Regions from separate parts of the Clostridium sartagoforme genome, predicted to be linked through region 3. Evidence: riboswitches for the same ligand, from Rfam matches in the RefSeq annotation. Region 3 holds a riboswitch; each other region holds the start of a gene.
What was found. Region 3 has a riboswitch for S-adenosylmethionine ahead of ABDZ60_RS04975 (methionine ABC transporter ATP-binding protein). Riboswitches for the same ligand answer to the same signal wherever they lie in the genome.

Region 1: it holds a riboswitch for S-adenosylmethionine, as region 3 does, so the genes downstream of both, ABDZ60_RS15260 (methionine ABC transporter ATP-binding protein) here and ABDZ60_RS04975 (methionine ABC transporter ATP-binding protein) in region 3, are expected to answer to the same signal.
Region 2: it holds a riboswitch for S-adenosylmethionine, as region 3 does, so the genes downstream of both, ABDZ60_RS04095 (Na+/H+ antiporter NhaC family protein) here and ABDZ60_RS04975 (methionine ABC transporter ATP-binding protein) in region 3, are expected to answer to the same signal.

The regions. Positions count from the first base shown of each region.
Region 1 covers NZ_BAAACH010000037.1:281,418-283,621, reverse strand. The annotation lists gene malQ (4-alpha-glucanotransferase) at 1-380, shown strand, start outside; gene ABDZ60_RS15265 (DUF503 domain-containing protein) at 538-834, shown strand; SAM riboswitch class I at 927-1,069, shown strand; gene ABDZ60_RS15260 (methionine ABC transporter ATP-binding protein) at 1,185-2,150, shown strand; gene ABDZ60_RS15255 (methionine ABC transporter permease) at 2,150-2,204, shown strand, end outside.
Region 2 covers NZ_BAAACH010000011.1:68,549-70,752, forward strand. The annotation lists gene ABDZ60_RS04080 (hypothetical protein) at 1-307, shown strand, start outside; tRNA gene ABDZ60_RS04085 (tRNA-Gly) at 372-445, shown strand; tRNA gene ABDZ60_RS04090 (tRNA-Lys) at 449-524, shown strand; SAM riboswitch class I at 687-793, shown strand; gene ABDZ60_RS04095 (Na+/H+ antiporter NhaC family protein) at 912-2,189, shown strand.
Region 3 covers NZ_BAAACH010000011.1:301,175-303,378, forward strand. The annotation lists gene mgrA (L-glyceraldehyde 3-phosphate reductase) at 1-641, shown strand, start outside; SAM riboswitch class I at 741-882, shown strand; gene ABDZ60_RS04975 (methionine ABC transporter ATP-binding protein) at 1,061-2,119, shown strand; gene ABDZ60_RS04980 (methionine ABC transporter permease) at 2,088-2,204, shown strand, end outside.

The DNA of each region.
Region 1 (2,204 bases), on a different contig from region 3:
GATTTGGTGATGGGGATAGTAGAGATTTACCACATAATTATCCAATTAATTGTGTAGCGTATACTGGCACCCATGATAATGATACTATTTGTGGATGGTATAATGTTACTGGAAGCAAAAATGAAATTGAAAAAGCTAAAAACTACTTGAACTTAACTTATGAAGAAGGGATAGCAAAAGGCTTAATAAGAGGGGTCTGGGGAAGTCCAGCTTACTTAGCAGTAACTACAATGCAAGATTTCTTAGGGCTAGGTAATAGCGCTAGAATGAATATGCCTTCAACATTAGGAGGAAATTGGATGTGGAGAGCATCTAAAAAAGATTTTAGTGAAAAATTAGCAAAAGAAATTTATTCTTTAACTAAATTATATGGTAGATGATTTAAGCTATACTAATCATTAATAAATTTCTTATAAATCACAAATAAAGCTCATGGAGAGAATATTATCCATGAGCTTTATTCATAATAATAACATGCGGTCTTTACAATTCATAGTTCATAGTGAACTGAATAAGTTTTATTAAGGGTGGTTTAAGATGAAAGTATTAATAATGAGTGTAAATTTAAGAGCAAGTTGGGTACATTCTTTAAAAGAAAAAAGAATGATAGTTAGAAGTGTAACTCAAAAATTGAAAAATAAATTTAATATATCAGTAAATGAAATAGAAAACCAAGATCTACATCAAAGCATAGTTATTGGTATATCAGGAATATGTGCTAGTAGCTCGCAAGCAGATTCTACTGTAGAAAACATAATTAATTTTATAGAATTAAATACAGATGCAGAGCTTGTTAATGTAGAAAAAGATATTATAGTATTTAAATTTTTATAGGTATAGATAAATAAGTTTTAAGATATATATTGACAAATTCAAATTATATATGTATATTAATATCAATAGAAAAATTTAATATTTTAATACGTTTCTTATCAAGAGTGGTGGAGGGACTGGCCCTGTGAAACCCAGCAACCTATAATAGGATTATGATAAGTCTAATTTATGTTAGATAATTATATTTTATTATGTTTGGTGCTAAATCCTGCAGCTTTTAGCTGATAGATGAGAGAATAAATTAATATGTGACATTATACGCACTAGAGATTTATTCTCTAGTGCGTTTTTTATTCTTTTGAAAATATTACTTTTTTATTTCTTTAATTTTCTTAGGGGGGAATATAATCATGATTGAAATAAATAATTTAACCAAAAGCTTTGGTGAGATACAGGTTATAAAAAATGTGTCTATTAAAATACAAAAGGGAGAAATATATGGAATTATAGGACATAGTGGTGCTGGTAAATCCACTTTGTTAAGATGTATAAATGGATTAGAAGCCTACGAAGATGGTTCACTTACAGTTATGGGACGTGAAGTTAAATCTTTAAAGGGGCTGGAACTAAGAGAATTTAGAAAAGATTTGGGTATGATATTTCAAAGCTTTAATTTATTAAATAGAAAAACAGTCTTTGAAAATATAGCCTTACCTTTAGAAGTTTGGGGATATGAAAAAGTAAGAATTAAAAGTAGAGTAAATGAGCTTTTAAATTTAGTAGGACTTTCTGAAAAGGCTAATGTAAAACCATCAAGTTTAAGTGGTGGACAAAAACAAAGAGTAGCAATAGCAAGGGCTTTAGCATTAGAACCTAAAATTCTACTTTGTGATGAAGCTACTTCAGCATTAGATCCTAAAATAACAAAAGATATATTAGCACTTTTATCAAAAATAAATAAAGAACTAGGAATTACAATAGTTATTGTTACTCACCAGATGGAAGTTGTCAAAGAGGTATGCGAAAAGGTTGCACTAATAGAAGACGGAATTTTAAAAGCTCAAGGCAAATCGGAAGACTTATTTTTAAACCCAGGAGTTTCACTTAAAAAATTTTTAGGTGAACAAGATGACGAATTACTACCTACAACAGGAGTAAATATAAAGTTATTTTTTCCAAGTACATCATCAGAAAATGCACTTATAACAAAGATGGCCAGAGAAATTAATGTAGACTTTTCAATAGTTTGGGGAAAACTAGAAAAATTTAGAGAAGATGTTCTTGGAAGTTTAGTAATAAATATAGCGCAAGAAGATAAAGAAAAGGTAATTAAATATCTACAAGATAAGAATGTAATATTGGAGGTGATTAATTAATGTTAGAAATATTATTACCGGCATTTAATAAAACAATTATAATGGTATTTTTTT
Region 2 (2,204 bases), 230 kb from region 3:
GGAATGTTGGATTTTATCCAAGGATAAATTAATTAGAGCTCTTCAAAGATTTGCAAGAGATTTTAATAGAACTTGGTATGGAGACAATAAGGAGTTTTTATACTTAAAGATATTTAATACTCCAAAAGACTTAGGAGAATTTGTTGTAAACTCAAGCTATATGACAACAAATGATAGTGAGTTTAAGGAGCGAACAGGTATAAGTATTTCTGAATGGAAAAACATATGTGAAAAAGCTGACAAAAATAAAAGTGATGGAGAAAGGTTTAAAGATATTCTATTAAAATCACTTACAGAAATAATTTAAGACTAAAATTTATTATTGACAGTATTATTTAGAAATTATATAATTATTATTGTCAATAATATATGCGGGTGTAGCTCAATGGTAGAGCCCTTGCCTTCCAAGCAAGTTACGTGAGTTCGATTCTCATCACCCGCTCCATATGCGTTATTAGCTCAGTTGGTAGAGCACCTGACTCTTAATCAGGGTGTCCCGGGTTCGATCCCCTGATAACGCACCAAAGAGATTACTATGTAATCTCTTTTTTATGTTTAAATCAACTATATTTTGCGTATAACTTTAATTGTTTGTAGAAATATATAATCGTAATATATTGTGAGGGAAAATATAACTGTTGACAATATAAATTTAAGCTGATACTATAATAATGCAAAATTTAAAAGTCTTATCAAGAGTGGTGGAGGGACTGGCCCTTTGAAGCCCAGCAACCAAGGATTTTAATTAATTCTTAAGGTGCTAAATCCTGCAGGATATCCTGATAGATAAGAGGCGAATTATAACTTTTTATATGTGTAATCAAAGCTTCTGTATTCTTGCAGAAGCTTTTTTAAATTTAAACTAAAAATACATACAAATTATTTAATATCAAAAAGGAGAGAAAAGAATTTTGAATAACAAAGGTAATGGGCTGGCTTTACTTCCATTGGGAGTATTTCTATTAGTTTATTTAGGAACATCAATAATTGCAAAAGATTTTTATGCTGTATCTATACTAATCCCTTTCCTAGCAGCAGCTTTAACAGCATTAATCATGAATAAAAAAGTAAAGTTTGATGAGAAAGTAGATATATTTTGTAGAGGTGCAGGAAATACCAATATTTTACTTATGGTAATTATATTTATATTAGCAGGAGCTTTTGCAAAAGTAGCAAAGGATATGGGAGCAGTAGATTCTACTGTTAATTTAGGACTTTCTTTACTGCCAAGTAGTCTTTTAATTCCAGGAATATTTATTATAGGATGTTTCATATCATTATCTATAGGAACATCAATGGGAACTATTGTTGCGCTAGTACCAATAGCTGTTGGAATAGCAGATAAAACTGGAATAGCAACAGCTTTAGCTACAGGAGCGGTGGTTAGTGGAGCGATGTTCGGAGATAACCTTTCTATAATATCAGATACAACTATAGCTGCTACTAGAACACAAGGTTGTGAGATGAAAGATAAATTTAAAATGAACTTTATTATAGTACTTCCAGCTGCAATCATAACTGCAATAATACTTATGTTGCTAACTAAGAGTGCAACAGTTGTAAATTTAGAAGCCTTAGAATTTAATTTGTTTAAAATTTTACCATATATAATTGTAATAGTAACATCATTAATTGGAGTAAATGTAATTATAGTATTATTACTTGGTATTTTATCCTCAGGAATAATAGGATTTATTCTTGGAAGTTTTAATCTTATAGGATTATTTAACTCTATATCCTCAGGAATATTAGGTATGAGTGAACTAATAATAATTTCAATTCTTATAGCAGGAACAATAGAACTTATTAATTTTAATGGTGGAATAGATTTTATTATTAATAAAGGATTAAAAAACTTCAAAACTAAGAGGGGAGCCGAATACGGTATTGCAACATTAGTTAGTTTAGTTGATATTTGTACAGCTAATAATACTGTTGCAATTGTGACTGTAGGACCTATAGCTAAAGATATTTCAAATGAATTTGATTTAGAACCCAAAAGAGTTGCAGGCATAATGGATATGTTTGCATGCGTGTTTCAAGGAGTGATACCATATGGTGCACAATTAATTTCAGCAGCAGGACTTGCCGCTTTATCACCATTTGCAATAATGAAATTTTTATTTTATCCTTATCTTATGGGGATATGTGCTATAATATCTATATACATACATTGGAGAAATAAATAAGGCTATTGTAAAATT
Region 3 (2,204 bases):
ACCAAAGTTTAAAAAGAATGAGTTTAGATTATGTTGATATATTTTACCATCATAGACCAGATCCAAATACACCTTTAGAAGAAACAATGTCAGCTTTAACTGATATAGTTAAACAAGGAAAAGCACTATATGTAGGATTATCAAATTATCATCCTAAAGAATTAAAAGAAGCTTCTAAAATATTAAAGGAAAACAAGACTCCATGCCTTATTCATCAATTTAGCTACAGTATGTTTAATCGTTGGAGTGAAGTTGAAGGCTTGCATGAAGTTCATAGAGAAGAAGGAATAGGATCAATAGCATTTTCACCTTTAGCTCAAGGAGTATTGACTAATAAATATCTTAAGGGAATTCCAGAAGATTCAAGGGCTAAAAAAATAAGTAGTAGATTTTTAAATGAAAAAGATATAACTACTGAAAAAATTAATAAGCTAATGGAATTAAACAAAATAGCAGAAAGTAGAAATCAAAGTTTAGCACAAATGGCTTTAGCTTGGGTATTAAGAGATGATTTGGTTACAACAGTTCTTATTGGAGCTAGTAAGCCAGAGCAAATAATAGACAATAAAAATATAATAAATAATTTAGTTTTTAGTGGCAGGGAAATCGAAATGATTGAAGCAATATTGAATTCAAAATAAAATTATTTACTAGATTAATTATCTAAAAAAAGAAATAAAACTATTGACATGAAAAATATATAGGGATATAATACGAAACAAGAACAAAAATTAAATAAGTTTTTATCAAGAAAGACGGAGGGACTGGCCCTATGAAGTCTGGCAACCTGAATTATATTATAATTATATTAGTTATAATTATAAGCTTTTATAGTTTAAGGTGCTAAATCCTGCAGATGTAATTGCATCTGAAAGATAAGAATGAGAAAAATATATATGTGTATAATACACTGCTTTCTTATTTTTAGGAAAGCAGTTTTTTTTATTCCTTAGGAAATTATGAATAGTTTAAAATTTGAGTAATGTGATTACTTGAAGCTAAGAAACAAAACAAACAAAATTATATGTGTCCACTTTTTTGGGGCAAAAGGAGGGAAAATATGATTATATTAAAAAATTTACACAAAACCTATGAATCAAAAGCTAATAAAATAGAAGCAGTTAAGGATGTAACACTAAATATTAATAAAGGTGAAATTTATGGAATTATAGGATTTAGTGGAGCAGGAAAATCAACATTAGTTAGATGTATAAACTTTTTAGAAAAACCAACTAATGGACAAGTAGTTATAGATGGGAAAGATTTAAGTACTTTATCAAATAAGGAACTTAGAGAAGAAAGAAAAAAGATAGGAATGATATTTCAGCATTTTAATTTGATGAAATCTAGAACAGTATTTGAAAATATAGCTTATCCACTTAAAGGGAGTAGTTACTCAAAAGAAGAGATAAAAAATAAAGTTAAAGATTTATTAAAACTTGTTGAACTTGATGACAAGGCAGATTCTTATCCATCTCAATTAAGTGGAGGACAAAAACAAAGGGTTGGAATTGCAAGAGCTTTAGCAAATGATCCAAAGGTTTTGCTTTGTGATGAAGCAACTAGTGCCTTAGATCCACAAACCACAAAGTCTATATTAAAACTTTTAAAAGAAGTAAATAAAAAGTTTGGAATAACAATAGTAATAATAACTCATGAAATGCAAGTTGTTAAAGAAATATGTACAAGGGCAGCAGTTATGGAAAATGGTAAGGTAGTTGAGGAAGGAAGTATATTTAAAATATTCTCAGAGCCTAAAGAAAAAGTTACAAAAAACTTTATAGATAGTACATCTTCACTAAGCAATATATATGATTTGATAGAAAATAAATCTTCAGTTGTAGATATTAAAGAAAATGAAAAAATTTTAAAATTAAAATATATAGAAAACAGTACAACAGAGCCAATAATTTCAATAGTATCCAGAGAATTTAATGTAGATACCAATATAATATTTGGGAATATAGAAATAATTCAAGAATCTCCGCTGGGGGGACTTGTTGTAATAATAAGAGGTGAAGAAGCCAAGATTAATAATGTTATAAGTTATTTACAAGAAAATAATGTAGAAGTTGAGGTGATTAAAGATGGAAGGCTTAGTGCAAAAATTACTGCCTAATGTAATAACAAAGATACCAGATATATTCAAGGCTACAGGAGAAACACTAATTATGATTTTAGTAGCAGGCCTTATATCATTTGTT